Regions from separate parts of the Thermaerobacillus caldiproteolyticus genome, predicted to be linked through region 1. Evidence: a T-box and tRNA genes for the amino acid it is inferred to sense, from the RefSeq annotation. Region 1 holds a T-box; the other regions hold tRNA genes.

What was found. The T-box of region 1 lies ahead of serS (serine--tRNA ligase). A T-box ahead of a tRNA ligase gene usually reads a tRNA of that ligase, here a tRNA-Ser.
Region 2: it encodes a tRNA-Ser, which carries the amino acid that the T-box ahead of serS (serine--tRNA ligase) is inferred to sense. The anticodon was not compared.
Region 3: it encodes a tRNA-Ser, which carries the amino acid that the T-box ahead of serS (serine--tRNA ligase) is inferred to sense. The anticodon was not compared.

The regions. Positions count from the first base shown of each region.
Region 1 is NZ_CP064060.1:3,147,541-3,153,259, reverse strand. It holds gene serS (serine--tRNA ligase) at 107-1,381, opposite strand; T-box leader at 1,432-1,648, opposite strand; gene pdxT (pyridoxal 5'-phosphate synthase glutaminase subunit PdxT) at 1,719-2,297, opposite strand; gene pdxS (pyridoxal 5'-phosphate synthase lyase subunit PdxS) at 2,315-3,199, opposite strand; gene ISX45_RS15695 (serine hydrolase) at 3,357-4,688, opposite strand; gene guaB (IMP dehydrogenase) at 4,879-5,719, opposite strand, start outside.
Region 2 is NZ_CP064060.1:3,682,596-3,686,385, forward strand. It holds rRNA gene ISX45_RS18535 (23S ribosomal RNA) at 1-2,165, shown strand, start outside; rRNA gene rrf (5S ribosomal RNA) at 2,294-2,410, shown strand; tRNA gene ISX45_RS18545 (tRNA-Asn) at 2,423-2,497, shown strand; tRNA gene ISX45_RS18550 (tRNA-Ser) at 2,502-2,590, shown strand; tRNA gene ISX45_RS18555 (tRNA-Glu) at 2,606-2,677, shown strand; tRNA gene ISX45_RS18560 (tRNA-Val) at 2,693-2,768, shown strand; tRNA gene ISX45_RS18565 (tRNA-Met) at 2,780-2,856, shown strand; tRNA gene ISX45_RS18570 (tRNA-Asp) at 2,865-2,940, shown strand; tRNA gene ISX45_RS18575 (tRNA-Phe) at 2,959-3,034, shown strand; tRNA gene ISX45_RS18580 (tRNA-Thr) at 3,083-3,155, shown strand; tRNA gene ISX45_RS18585 (tRNA-Tyr) at 3,171-3,255, shown strand; tRNA gene ISX45_RS18590 (tRNA-Trp) at 3,261-3,334, shown strand; tRNA gene ISX45_RS18595 (tRNA-His) at 3,350-3,425, shown strand; tRNA gene ISX45_RS18600 (tRNA-Gln) at 3,443-3,517, shown strand; tRNA gene ISX45_RS18605 (tRNA-Gly) at 3,521-3,592, shown strand; tRNA gene ISX45_RS18610 (tRNA-Cys) at 3,598-3,671, shown strand; tRNA gene ISX45_RS18615 (tRNA-Leu) at 3,687-3,772, shown strand.
Region 3 is NZ_CP064060.1:2,539,983-2,545,701, forward strand. It holds gene ISX45_RS12705 (glucose-1-phosphate adenylyltransferase) at 1-596, opposite strand, end outside; gene glgB (1,4-alpha-glucan branching enzyme) at 547-2,478, opposite strand; gene ISX45_RS12715 (cation diffusion facilitator family transporter) at 2,691-3,632, shown strand; tRNA gene ISX45_RS12720 (tRNA-Glu) at 4,353-4,424, opposite strand; tRNA gene ISX45_RS12725 (tRNA-Ser) at 4,448-4,540, opposite strand; tRNA gene ISX45_RS12730 (tRNA-Asn) at 4,544-4,618, opposite strand; tRNA gene ISX45_RS12735 (tRNA-Ile) at 4,721-4,797, opposite strand; tRNA gene ISX45_RS12740 (tRNA-Gly) at 4,807-4,877, opposite strand; tRNA gene ISX45_RS12745 (tRNA-His) at 4,896-4,968, opposite strand; tRNA gene ISX45_RS12750 (tRNA-Thr) at 4,976-5,051, opposite strand; tRNA gene ISX45_RS12755 (tRNA-Phe) at 5,109-5,184, opposite strand; tRNA gene ISX45_RS12760 (tRNA-Asp) at 5,211-5,286, opposite strand; tRNA gene ISX45_RS12765 (tRNA-Met) at 5,295-5,371, opposite strand; tRNA gene ISX45_RS12770 (tRNA-Ser) at 5,392-5,484, opposite strand; tRNA gene ISX45_RS12775 (tRNA-Ile) at 5,501-5,577, opposite strand; tRNA gene ISX45_RS12780 (tRNA-Met) at 5,589-5,665, opposite strand; tRNA gene ISX45_RS12785 (tRNA-Ala) at 5,680-5,719, opposite strand, start outside.

The sequences.
Region 1 (5,719 bases):
TCCCCCATTTAGTGGAGGCTTATGCAAGAATCTTCACATCCCGAAGTCGTTAATCTTCATTTCAACTTAAAAGCGAGAGATGTTTTGGAATAATAAGAGCTAAGCGTTATTGAATAACTTCTTTATTTCCCATGTAAGGGCGCAATACTTCAGGAATAATAACTGTTCCATCTTCTTGTTGATAGTTTTCTAAAATCGCTGCGACCGTTCTCCCAATCGCTAAACCCGAACCATTAAGAGTATGAACATGTTCTGGTTTTGCTTTCGGATCACGGCGGAAGCGAATGTTCGCGCGGCGAGCTTGAAACGCCTCAAAATTGCTACAAGAAGAAATTTCACGGTACGTTCCATAGCTTGGAAGCCATACTTCAATATCGTATTTTTTCGCTGCCGTAAATCCTAAATCCCCTGTACACATGCTCATGACGCGGTAAGGCAATCCAAGCAATTGTAATACTCTTTCTGCATGACTTGTTAATTTTTCCAACTCTTCATATGAATCTTCCGGTTTTACAAATTTCACAAGCTCTACTTTATTAAATTGATGCTGGCGAATGAGCCCCCTTGTATCGCGGCCAGCAGAGCCAGCTTCAGAGCGGAAACATGCGCTATAAGCAACATAATTAATCGGTAAATCTTCCGCTGACAAAATTTCATCTCGATGCAAGTTCGTCACAGGAACTTCCGCAGTTGGAATTAAAAAGTAATCTTCGCTTTCAATACGAAACGCGTCTTCTTCAAACTTTGGTAACTGTCCTGTTCCTGTCATGCTGGCACGATTGACAAGATACGGAGGCAATACTTCTTGATAGCCATGCTCCTCTACGTGTAGATCAATCATAAAGTTAATCAATGCGCGCTCTAAACGGGCCCCCAACCCTTTATAAAAGACAAATCTGCTTCCCGTTACTTTTGCTGCACGCTCAAAGTCTAAAATTCCGAGTTGATCAGCAATTTCCCAATGCGGCTTCGGTTCAAACGAAAATTGACGGGGCTCTCCCCATTTTCGGATTTCCACGTTATCCTCTTCGGATTCACCAACCGGTACTGACTCATGTGGAATATTTGGAATAGATAACAATAGCGTTTGTAACTCTTCTTCTACTTGACGAAGTTCATCATCTAACACTTTAATACGATCCCCGACTTCGCGCATTTCAGCAATAAGATGGTCGGCATCTTTTTTCTCACGCTTTAAAACAGCAATTTGTTGTGACACTTCATTACGCTTATTTTTTAATTCTTCTGCTTTCGCAATTAATTGGCGACGCTTGCTGTCTAATTCTTCAAAACGCGTAAAGTCAGTTAAATCTTCCCCGCGATGTTTAAGTTTCTCTTTTACTTCTTGAAAATTGGCGCGTAAAAATTTTATGTCTAACATTTTTCCTTCCTCCCTTTTCTTTTTTTCAAATAAAAACTCTCGTCCCCTTAAAAAGGGACGAGAGTACCCCGCGTTGCCACCCTACTTGAAGACAAAACGTCTTCCGCTCAAACGGATAACGGCTTGAAGCCGAAAATGCTTACTTGCTCTTACGCGTTCGGCATTTTACTCAAGGATGGATTCACAAGTGTTTCCCATCGGTTTGCACCACCCACCGACTCTCTGAAGAGAAACGGTCTTGCTACTAGTTCCTTTCATCGTTTTAGCGCTATCCAATTTTCAGAATCGGTCTTTTGTAAAAACAATGTACTATAAGTTTTAACAACTTTCAACCCTTTTATGCCTTTGCTTCCTTCACCATATTAATAAAGTATTGAGTAATGCGATGATCGTCAGTTAATTCCGGATGGAAGGAACATCCTAAAAACTGTCCCTGTCTTGCTGCGACGATACGGTCTTCGTGTTTTGCCAAAATTTCTACATCCTCGCCGACTTCGACAATATGTGGAGCACGAATAAATACTCCAACAAAGTTATCTGCAATTCCGGCAATCGAAAGCTCCGCCTCGAAGCTTTCCCGTTGGCGGCCAAATGAATTGCGTTCTACCGTGATATCCATTAAACCAAGGTGTGACTCCTCATAACCAACAATTCGCTTGGCTAAAATGATCAAGCCAGCACAAGTACCAAACATCGGCTTTCCTTTGGATGCAAACTCTTTTAGCAGCTCGATAAATCCGTACTTGTCCATCAAGCGGCGCATTGTTGTGCTTTCGCCACCTGGAATGATAAGGCCATCAATATCCTCTAATTGCTCTACTTTTTTAATCACAATCGCTTCTGCACCGCACGCTTCAATAGATCTTACATGTTCTCGAACCGCACCTTGCAAGCCTAAAACTCCGATTTTCACCATAATGTCTACCCCTTTAATTACCAGCCACGCTCTTGCATACGTTGTTCTGGTAACAATGATGAAATATCAATGCCTCGCATCGCTCCCCCTAATCCTTTAGAAAGATGGGCAATTAATTCATAATCTTCATAATGCGTGGTTGCTTCTACGATCGCTCGTGCATATTTTTCCGGATTCTCGGACTTAAAAATACCAGAACCAACAAATACACCGTCTGCGCCTAAATGCATCATTAACGCTGCGTCAGCAGGAGTCGCGACGCCACCTGCGGCAAAGTTGACGACAGGAAGACGACCTAATCGTTTAATTTCTAACAATACTTCAAATGGAGCCCCTAAATTTTTTGCTTCTGTCATTAGTTCATCTTCACTCATGCTGACTACTTTACGTACTTGGGCGTTCACTTTTCGCATATGACGCACCGCTTCCACAATATTTCCTGTGCCCGGTTCTCCTTTTGTTCGAAGCATGGACGCACCTTCAGCAATGCGACGTGCAGCCTCACCTAAGTCGCGGCATCCACAAACAAATGGAACAGTAAATTGCCGCTTATCAATATGGAATTCTTCATCCGCAGGAGTTAGTACTTCACTTTCGTCAATATAGTCAACACCTAATGCTTCAAGAACACGAGCTTCGACATAATGACCGATACGTGCTTTCGCCATTACTGGAATAGATACAGCTTTCATTACTTCTTCAATAACGGTCGGATCAGCCATGCGAGCAACACCGCCAGCAGCACGAATGTCAGCTGGTACACGCTCTAAAGCCATTACCGCCACTGCTCCAGCCGCTTCTGCAATTTTTGCTTGCTCCGCATTCACAACATCCATGATGACGCCGCCTTTTTGCATTTCTGCCATACCGCGCTTTACACGTTCTGTCCCTGTAATTGCCACTTGTAATTCCTCCTAGTTACGTTATGTAGTCATATTGTGATAATTGTACTGGAAAATACCGAAATTCACAATAAAGAATCTTGATTACATTTTTTTATTTTACCTCAATTTTTTAAAAAATCACAATAGAAAAAGCTCCCTTTTAAAAAGGAGCTTTTTAGAACCAACCTTTTACCATTTTCACAACACTTGTCCAAACATCACCGAATAGTCCACCGATTCCTCTCATCGTAAGTACAAACCAGTTTGCTTTTTCCACGCTTTTCGTAGTAACTAAATCAACTTTAGCATTGTTTTCCATTTCCGGACTTAAATAACCGTAATTATTTTCGCCAGCATATTTTATAGTCATATATCCAACTTTTTCACCTTTTTTAACTGGTGCTGTCAATTCTCCATCGCTAGTTAATTTCTTTTTATCAATCACATACACGGGTTGATAATTTTTTTCTTCCCCATTCTTCACTACAAGAGAAAGCGGCTTTTTCGTTGCAATGACTACGGACTTTTCTTTTCCTTTTACAACAGGCAATGTAGACTTTCCTTTCAGCTTGTAACCCGCCGGATAAATTTCTTTTAACGAGTAATTGCTGAACCCATAATCAAGCAACTTTCTCGTTTGTTCGAATCGTGCCTCAATGGTTGATTTTCCACCGCTTTTTGCATTCATTACTACTGTAATAAAACGAACGCCATTTCTCTCCGCTGTTCCTGTAAAGCAGTAGCCAGCAAAATCGGTATAACCCGTTTTGAGGCCATCTACACCCTCATACGAATAAACTAGCCCTGGTAACATCCAGTTCCAGTTTTCCATTTTAATTTGATCGTCTGTTCCTTCTCGAAATGTTTTTTTCGAAATGCTTGCTGTCTCTAACACTTGTGGGTATTCTTTCAATAAATGATAAGCTAATGTAGCAACAGCACGGGCAGACATCACATTTTCCTCATGCTCATTTGTTCCACCTGGATGGAATCCTTGTAAATCTTTGTTGCTTAATCCTGTTGCATTCACAAATTTATAGCCTTTAAGACCTAGTTTTTTCGCTTTTTCATTCATCATTTTCACAAAATTTTCTTCTGAACCAGCGACAATTTCGGCAATGGCAACAGTCGCTGCATTCGCTGAATAGATCGCCATCGCTTCATAAAGCTCATGAACAGTATATTTCCCATCTTTTCTTAAAGGGACATTCGATAAATCGCGGTCTTGGGAAAGTCTATACACGTAATCGCTTGGTGTATATTGTTGATCCCATTTTACTCGTTTTTCCTTAATCGCTTCTAATAACAGATATTCTGTCATCATTTTTGTCATACTAGCAATTCCAAGAACCGTATCAATATTTTTTTGGTATAAAATTCTTCCTGTTTTTGCATCAACAAGAATGGCCGCGTCTGCTTCAATGTTCAACGGGTCTTGGGCCGCGCTCGCTTTGCCAAATGGGAATATACTTGCAAATAAAAAAACTACTAAAAAGCTAACAATCATGCTTTTGCATCCTAGACATTTCACTGTTCTTCCCTCCTCACACAAACGTTATTGTAACACACTCTTGTACAAAAAAATAGACGGAGGAACCTTCCTCCGCCCAAGTTAGGTAAATAGACATATAACACCGTGAGCCTCTAGTTATTAATGAATCTTTCCCTGCATGATATGAAACATACCGCTATAAGAATTAAGAAATTGAATAGTTTGGTGCTTCTTTCGTAATTTGTACATCATGTGGATGGCTTTCACGTAACCCAGCACCTGTCATACGGATAAATTGTGTTTTTTCACGCAATTCTTCTAAGTTTTTCGTGCCGCAATATCCCATACCTGATCGTAAACCACCAACAAGTTGGTAAATTGTATCGGCAAGCGGCCCTTTATACGGAACGCGTCCCTCAATTCCTTCAGGAACGAATTTTTTGTTGTCCTCTTGGAAGTAGCGGTCTTTACTTCCTTTTTCCATCGCCGCCACAGAACCCATACCGCGATATACTTTAAACCGTCTTCCTTGATAAATTTCTGTTTCTCCTGGACTTTCTGATACGCCAGCTAAAAGGCTTCCTAACATAACAGCATGAGCTCCTGCCGCTAATGCTTTAACGATATCTCCAGAATATTTAATGCCGCCGTCTGCAATAATTGGGACGCCGTATTTGCGCGCCTCTGTTGCACAGTCATAAATCGCGGTAATTTGCGGTACTCCGACACCTGCAACAACACGCGTCGTACAGATGGAACCAGGTCCAATTCCGACTTTGATAATGTTAGCTCCCGCCTCAATCAGGTCGCGTGTCGCCTCCGCTGTCGCGACATTTCCAGCAATAATATTGAGTTTTGGATATTGCTCACGAATTTTGCGAACCGTTTCAAGGACACCTTTTGAATGCCCATGAGCCGTATCAACAACAATAACGTCTACATTTGCTTCTACAAGTTTTTTCACGCGAATCATCGTATCAGCTGTTACGCCGACAGCTGCCCCAACTAGTAAACGGCCTTGTGCATCTTTCGCAGAATTCGGAAAC
Region 2 (3,790 bases), 530 kb from region 1:
ACCTACTGGAGGCCCGAACCCACGCACGTTGAAAAGTGCGGGGATGAGGTGTGGGTAGGGGTGAAATGCCAATCGAACTTGGAGATAGCTGGTTCTCCCCGAAATAGCTTTAGGGCTAGCCTCAAGGGAAGAGTCTTGGAGGTAGAGCACTGATTGGGCTAGGGGCCCTCATCGGGTTACCGAACTCAGTCAAACTCCGAATGCCAATGACTTATCCTTGGGAGTCAGACTACGAGTGATAAGATCCGTGGTCAAAAGGGAAACAGCCCAGATCACCAGCTAAGGTCCCCAAGTGTACGTTAAGTGGAAAAGGATGTGGAGTTGCCCAGACAACCAGGATGTTGGCTTAGAAGCAGCCACCATTTAAAGAGTGCGTAATAGCTCACTGGTCGAGTGACTCTGCGCCGAAAATGTACCGGGGCTAAACGTACCACCGAAGCTGTGGGATGACTTACGTCATCGGTAGGGGAGCGTTCTAAGGGCGTCGAAGCTAGACCGGAAGGACTAGTGGAGCGCTTAGAAGTGAGAATGCCGGTATGAGTAGCGAAAACAGAGGTGAGAATCCTCTGCACCGAAAGCCTAAGGTTTCCTGAGGAAGGCTCGTCCGCTCAGGGTTAGTCGGGACCTAAGCTGAGGCCGAAAGGCGTAGGCGATGGACAACAGGTAGAGATTCCTGTACCACCTCCTCACCGTTTGAGCAATGGGGGGACGCAGGAGGATAGGGGAAGCGCGCGACTGGTTGAGCGCGCCCAAGCAGTGAGGCTGGCAAGTAGGCAAATCCGCTTGCCGTAAGGCGAAGCTGTGATGGCGAGGGAATAAAAGTACCGAAGTCCCTGATTCCACACTGCCAAGAAAAGCCTCTAGCGAGGTGAGAGGTGCCCGTACCGCAAACCGACACAGGTAGGCGAGGAGAGAATCCTAAGGTGCTCGGGAGAACTCTCGTTAAGGAACTCGGCAAAATGACCCCGTAACTTCGGGAGAAGGGGTGCTCTCTTGGGTCTCAAGCCCGAGAGAGCCGCAGTGAAAAGGCCCAAGCGACTGTTTAACAAAAACACAGGTCTCTGCGAAGCCGTAAGGCGAAGTATAGGGGCTGACACCTGCCCGGTGCTGGAAGGTTAAGGGGAGCGCTTAGCTTACGCGAAGGTGCGAACCGAAGCCCCAGTAAACGGCGGCCGTAACTATAACGGTCCTAAGGTAGCGAAATTCCTTGTCGGGTAAGTTCCGACCCGCACGAAAGGTGTAACGACTTGGGCACTGTCTCAACGAGAGACCCGGTGAAATTATAGTACCTGTGAAGATGCAGGTTACCCGCGACAGGACGGAAAGACCCCGTGGAGCTTTACTGCAGCCTGATATTGAATTTTGGTATCGCTTGTACAGGATAGGTGGGAGCCTGAGAAGCCGGAGCGCCAGCTTCGGTGGAGGCGACGGTGGGATACCACCCTGGCGGTATTGAAATTCTAACCCGCACCCCTGATCGGGGTGGGAGACAGTGTCAGGTGGGCAGTTTGACTGGGGCGGTCGCCTCCCAAAGAGTAACGGAGGCGCCCAAAGGTTCCCTCAGAATGGTTGGAAATCATTCGTAGAGTGCAAAGGCAGAAGGGAGCTTGACTGCGAGACCTACAAGTCGAGCAGGGACGAAAGTCGGGCTTAGTGATCCGGTGGTTCCGCATGGAAGGGCCATCGCTCAACGGATAAAAGCTACCCCGGGGATAACAGGCTTATCTCCCCCAAGAGTCCACATCGACGGGGAGGTTTGGCACCTCGATGTCGGCTCATCGCATCCTGGGGCTGTAGTCGGTCCCAAGGGTTGGGCTGTTCGCCCATTAAAGCGGTACGCGAGCTGGGTTCAGAACGTCGTGAGACAGTTCGGTCCCTATCCGTCGCGGGCGTAGGAAATTTGAGAGGAGCTGTCCTTAGTACGAGAGGACCGGGATGGACGCACCGCTGGTGTACCAGTTGTCCCGCCAGGGGCACCGCTGGGTAGCTATGTGCGGAAGGGATAAGCGCTGAAAGCATCTAAGCGTGAAGCCCCCCTCAAGATGAGATTTCCCATCGCGTCAAGCGAGTAAGATCCCTCGAAGATGACGAGGTTGATAGGTCCGAGGTGGAAGCGTGGCGACACGTGGAGCTGACGGATACTAATCGATCGAGGACTTAACCAAGAAAAAGGTGAAGCCGAGCGTTCGCTTCTTTGCATGGATATCGGTTATCTAGTTTTGAGAGAACAAAAAAAGTTCTTGACAGAACCGATAGGTTCGTTATAATCATACTTGTCCAATTCGATATCTTGCCTAGTGACAATGGCGGAGAGGTCACACCCGTTCCCATCCCGAACACGGAAGTTAAGCTCTCCAGCGCCGATGGTAGTTGGGGCCAGCGCCCCTGCGAGAGTAGGTCGTCGCTAGGCAGATCTAATCGTTCCGCAGTAGCTCAGTGGTAGAGCAATCGGCTGTTAACCGATTGGTCGCAGGTTCGAATCCTGCCTGCGGAGCCAACTTGGAGAGCTGTCCGAGTGGTCGAAGGAGCACGATTGGAAATCGTGTAGGCGTTTAACAGCGCCTCAAGGGTTCGAATCCCTTGCTCTCCGTCGCTATATTATAATGGCCCGTTGGTCAAGTGGTTAAGACACCGCCCTTTCACGGCGGTAACACGGGTTCGAATCCCGTACGGGTCACTTTCTTTGTTGTTTGGAGGATTAGCTCAGCTGGGAGAGCACTTGCCTTACAAGCAAGGGGTCGGCGGTTCGATCCCGTCATCCTCCACCATAAATTATCATCGCGGGGTGGAGCAGTCTGGTAGCTCGTCGGGCTCATAACCCGAAGGTCGCAGGTTCAAATCCTGCCCCCGCAACCAATAAAATTGGTCCCGTAGTGTAGTGGTTAACATGCCTGCCTGTCACGCAGGAGATCGCGGGTTCGAGTCCCGTCGGGACCGCCATATTCAATAATTAATAATGGCTCGGTAGCTCAGTCGGTAGAGCAAAGGACTGAAAATCCTTGTGTCGGCGGTTCGATTCCGTCCCGAGCCACCATTTTTATATAAAAGTAAAATTAAATTTTTTTATGATTCATAATGCTTTGCCGACTTAGCTCAATTGGTAGAGCAACTGAATCGTAATCAGTAGGTTGCGGGTTCAAGTCCTGCAGTCGGCATTATTAATAGCTAATGGAGGGGTAGCGAAGTGGCCAAACGCGGCGGACTGTAAATCCGCTCCCAGTGGGTTCGGCGGTTCGAATCCGTCCCCCTCCACCATGTTTAGGGGCATAGTTTAATGGTAGAACAGAGGTCTCCAAAACCTCCGGTGTGGGTTCGATTCCTACTGCCCCTGCCAAATGCAGATAAGATGGCGGCTATGGCGAAGTGGTTAACGCACCAGATTGTGGCTCTGGCATGCGTGGGTTCGATTCCCACTAGTCGCCCCATTTATATAAACATTCATTGGGGTATAGCCAAGCGGTAAGGCAACGGACTTTGACTCCGTGATGCGTTGGTTCGAATCCAGCTACCCCAGCCAATTGCGGAAGTAGTTCAGTGGTAGAACACCACCTTGCCAAGGTGGGGGTCGCGGGTTCGAGTCCCGTCTTCCGCTTAGATGGCGGCATAGCCAAGTGGTAAGGCAGAGGTCTGCAAAACCTTTACCCCCGGTTCGAATCCGGGTGCCGCCTCCATTGAAACAATATTTCGCCGGGGTGGCGGAATTGGCAGACGCACAGGACTTAAAATCCTGCGGTAGGTGACTACCGTGCCGGTTCGAGTCCGGCCCTCGGCACTGAAAAAGCTTGACTAA
Region 3 (5,719 bases), 610 kb from region 1:
CAGTTAAAAATATAAATTCCCATCGAAGCAAGATTATTCTTTGGATTGGCTGGTTTCTCCTCAAATTCGATAATCTCCATCTGTTCATTCGTATTCATGATTCCGAATCGGCTTGCTTCCGACCATGGCACTTCAATGACGGAAATAGTCACGTCCGCATTTTTTTCAATATGGTAATCCAGCATTTTCGCATAGTCCATTTTATAAATATGATCCCCTGACAAAATCAACACATATTCTGGGGCGTATTGTTCGATATAATTGATATTTTGATAGATGGCATGTGCTGTTCCCTCATACCATTTCACACCAGATGCTTCTGAATAAGGAGGAAGTACGGTAACGCCGCCATTTCTTCGATCCAAATCCCAAGCACTACCGATACCAATGTAGGAATGGAGCAGAAGAGGTTGGTATTGTGTTAACACCCCCACCGTATCGATGCCGGAGTTGGTGCAATTACTTAGAGTAAAATCAATGATTCGATATTTCCCACCAAACGGGACTGCTGGTTTCGCAAGATTTTTCGTTAATGAGCTTAAGCGGCTACCTTGCCCTCCGGCCAACAGCATAGCGACGCACTTTTTCTTTACCATCACTGTTTCTCTCCCCTCGTTTTCTCATCGGTCGTAAAATCGAAATGCCAAACGGCGGAATAGTCATGCGAACATGATATGGTTTTCCATGAAACGGCTCTTCTATAGCCATCATAGGTTTTTTATTGATGCAACCTGTTCCTCCAAATAGCTCTGCATCACTGTTGATCGCCTCTTTATAGGTGGCAAGTAAAGGGACTCCTACCTTGTAGTCATGATAAACTTTGTTTGTGAAATTACAAACAACAATCAGGATATCATCAGCTTGTGCCCCTTTGCGAATAAATGAAAAAATACTTTGTTCAGCATTATGGACATCTATCCATTCGAAACCTTTCGGAGAATGATCCAGTTCATAGAGCGGCTTATGGCGCTTATAAAATTTTAGTAGCTCTTTAACATATGCATTCATTTTTCGATGCATGTCAAAATCAAATAACATCCAGTCCAGTTGTTCTAAATCCTTCCATTCATCAAATTGTCCAAATTCTCCACCCATAAACAACAATTTTTTCCCGGGATGTGTAAGCAAATATCCATACAGCAAACGCAATTGCGCAAACTTTTCCTCATACGTTCCCGGCATTTTGTTCAGTAACGATCTTTTCCCATGCACTACTTCATCATGAGAAAACGGCAAAATAAAATTTTCTGAATACGTATATAATAGCGAAAATGTTACTTTGTGATGCACATGTTGGCGATGTTCCGGCGCTGTTTCCATATATGTTAACATATCGTTCATCCAGCCCATGTTCCATTTGTAGTTAAAACCTAACCCACCTTCATACGTTGGTGCCGTGACGCGCGGCCAATCTGTAGAATCTTCCGCAATCATTAAAATGGCTGGGTCATATGCAAAGACCGTTTCATTTAACTTTTGTAAAAACTCTACCGCGTACGGATTTTTATGTAACGCGTCACTGTTTGGCCAGTATAACATATTCGCTACCGCATCAACACGAAATCCATCCACATGAAAATATTCCATCCAAAATAATGCATTCGAAATCAAAAAACTGCGAACTTCAGGCTTTCCTAAATCAAAATTTGCCGTTCCCCATACGGAATTTTCCCGATCTTGCATATTCGCATATTCATACGTTGGTTCCCCATCAAACATATATAACCCATGAGCATCTTTACAAAAATGTCCAGGAACCCAATCCAAAATCACTCCGATCCCCTGCTGATGACAGCGATCAATAAACATCATTAAATCATGAGGCGTACCGTAACGGCTCGTTGCTGAATAATATCCCGTTCCTTGATATCCCCATGAACGGTCAAACGGATGCTCCACTAAAGGCAACAGTTCGATATGAGTAAACCCTTGCTCCAGAACATAAGGAATTAACTCATCGGCAAGTTCTTGATATGTATAAAAACGCCCATCTTCTTTCTTTTTCCACGAGCCTAGATGTATCTCATAAATAAACAGCGGTTGATCGTAAATTCGTTTTCGCCGCTTTTTTCGCTGCCAAGCCTGGTCGTTCCATTTATAACCTCTCAGATTGTAAACAATCGAAGCTGTATTCGGGCGCAATTCCGAATAAAATGCATATGGATCTGCTTTCAAAAAAACATCCCCATGTCTAGTAATAATTTCATACTTGTATAGATGACCTTCTAGATTTTCAGGAATAAAAATTGTCCATACCCCTTGTTCGCTTACTTTAATAAGGTCAAAATTCACACCATTCCAGTCATTAAAACTTCCGACTAATCGAACTTCGCGAGCATGTGGTGCCCACACACAAAATCGTGTTCCAGTGACACCATTCTCTTCGATGACATGTGCACCAAACAGCTCATAACTTTTATATAAGCTCCCCTCATGGAACAAATGAATCTCAAAATCCGTTGGACTTGTTGCGATCAAAGAGCATCGCATCCTTTCCTAAAATTTTTTACAGTTGATACATATATTCCACATCAAGAATTAAATTCCTTGATAAAAACTTTTATATTTTTTGACAACTTTCAACACAAAAAAAGAGAATCAACATATTTTATACATAAAATCGATTGCATTTTAGAAAGAAATTATTTATAATTAATATTAGATAATAATAATTATAAAAGAGGTGTCCTATGGTTCAATACGATTATCATCATCTTCCTCACGTAAAAGTACAAACAAAATCAAAGAGAACTTTATGGATTACTCTGATCTTAACTTTATGTTTTACATTGCTCGAAATAGTGGGAGGCTTCCTTTCGAATTCCCTTGCATTACTTTCTGATTCGGCTCATATGGCCTCTGACGTGTTGGCTCTTGGCCTTAGCATGGTTGCTCTTTATTTAGCAACACGACCGCCAAATAAAACATTCACATTTGGATATTTGCGTTTTGAAATCATTGCATCATTTTTAAATGGTCTTACTCTGGCAGTCATTGCCGTGGGAATTTTTATAGAGGGGATTCAACGTTTCATTCATCCTGAACACATCAATTTCCGATTAATGCTAACCATTGCGTCAATTGGATTGCTCGTGAATCTTATATTGACCATTGTTCTTAGCCGAAGTACAAAAGAAGAAGAAAACTTAAACGTCAAAAGTGCGCTATGGCATTTTATCGGAGACCTTCTCAGTTCTATCGGGGTCATTATATCAGCCATCGTCATCTACTTCACTGATTTCTATTTTTTCGATCCATTCATAAGTATGGTTATTGGTGCAATCATCTTTATAGGCGGCGCTAAAATCATTCGTGAATCGTATCTCATCCTAATGGACTCTGTCCCAGAAAAATTCGATCTTGAAAAAATCCGTGCGGACATTCACCGCGTAGAGGGAGTAGAGGACGTACATGACATGCATCTATGGGCTATTTCATCGGATCATTACTCATTGACAGCCCATGTTTTTGTGAATGAAAACATTCAACCTCTTTGTATCATCCTAGCAATCAACGAGATGTTAGAAAAAAAATACGGGATTAAACATACAACCATTCAAATTGAACATGCTTCGCTTCATCATCACGGGGAGTATGGAAAGCAATTTTTGCGTCGAAAATTAGAAAATTAACTTATCCACCACTTCACTGGATTTTAGGGAGAATTTATAACGGACAGCAGGAAAAGAATGAGAAGCCAGATAATCTGTTTTTATAATGAATGGCAGTATAAAATTATATAGACATGTTTTTTCCAAATATTAGCCATAACGGTTGGAGTAAAACTAAATCGGGATATGATGCAATTCCGCACTTTCATATAATGAGGGTGAGGCGAGGAGACATATTCATTTATGGAAAGACGAATATTTAATAGCATAAAATCCCTACGTAAAAAAGATGTTGCTATAGAAGCAAACAAGAAAAGGAGTATAAGGTAATAACTAAGATGAAAAGTCACTTATAGTGGAGAGCCGGGAAGATGAATCCCTCTTCTCCCTAACTTTTTTCATTACTATATGTAGAGAACACTATACACTGATAAAGTTAAAATCTAAATCCCTTTACCTCCATATTATCAGCGCCTCTTGTAGAGTTCACCGCCTCTCTCCAAGTAATCAACGAAACAGTGACAATCAAGATGATTCCCGGCCTCCTTCATGATGTTTAATTTTATCGGATCTTGAAGTTTGTATAGCTCTTCACTCTATATTACTCTTTGGAAGTCTTGAATGCTTTTGCATAAAGCTAGTTGATATGATTTCTCTGAAGTTCGAAGTTCAGATCTCGCCTTACATCTATACCGCAAAAAGAAAAAGCACCGTGATTATGTATCACGGTGCTTTTTAAAATGACCCGTACGGGATTCGAACCCGTGTTACCGCCGTGAAAGGGCGGTGTCTTAACCACTTGACCAACGGGCCAGAACATATAAAATCTGCCTGCATGGCGGAGAAGGCGGGATTTGAACCCGCGCGCCGCAAAAACGCGACCTAACGGTTTAGCAAACCGTCCCCTTCAGCCACTTGGGTACTTCTCCATATGGCTCCGCAAGTAGGATTCGAACCTACGACCTACCGGTTAACAGCCGGTTGCTCTACCGCTGAGCTATTGCGGAATATTTATAAAAAATTGATCTTCATTCTTTAATAAGCTTTTTACACAGTTGTCCATCTCTCAATAAGTCAATTTAACGAGAATATGATAAAGTGATTTAATATGGTGGGCCTAAGTGGACTTGAACCACCGACCTCACGCTTATCAGGCGTGCGCTCTAACCAGCTGAGCTATAGGCCCGTTTCGAAAAGCGGGTGATGGGAATCGAACCCACGACATCAGCTTGGAAGGCTGAGGTTTTACCACTAAACTACACCCGCATAGAATAGTTTTAGTAGGGCGACTAGTGGGAATCGAACCCACGCATGCCAGAGCCACAATCTGGTGCGTTAACCACTTCGCCATAGCCGCCATCAAATGGTGCCGGCTGCAGGACTTGAACCCGCAACCTACTGATTACAAGTCAGTTGCTCTACCAATTGAGCTAAGCCGGCAAAATTTGCAGCCAGTTTGGATATACTCACTAAATCGATCAATATTGACTATAAAAATGGTGGCTCGGGACGGAATCGAACCGCCGACACAAGGATTTTCAGTCCTTTGCTCTACCGACTGAGCTACCGAGCCATTATTGAGCATTAACATATGATATATGGCGGTCCCGACGGGACTCGAACCCGCGATCTCCTGCGTGACAGGCAGGCATGTTAACCACTACACTACGGGACCAATTTCATTGGTTGCGGGGACAGGATTTGAACCTGCGACCTTCGGGTTATGAGCCCGACGAGCTACCAGACTGCTCCACCCCGCGGTAATCAAAGGATTGTAGAATGGCGGAGGAGGAGGGATTCGAACCCCCGCGCGCCTTTCGACGCCTCTCGGTTTTCAAGACCGACCCCTTCAGCCAGACTTGGGTACTCCTCCATATATTTTACTAACATGGTGGACCTTGTAGGACTCGAACCTACGACCGGACGGTTATGAGCCGTCTGCTCTAACCAGCTGAGCTAAAGGTCCGAATCTTTTAATGGTAGCGGCGGAGGGAATCGAACCCCCGACCTCACGGGTATGAACCGTACGCTCTAGCCAGCTGAGCTACGCCGCCACAAGGACAAATTATGGTGGAGCCTATCGGGATCGAACCGATGACCTCCTGCGT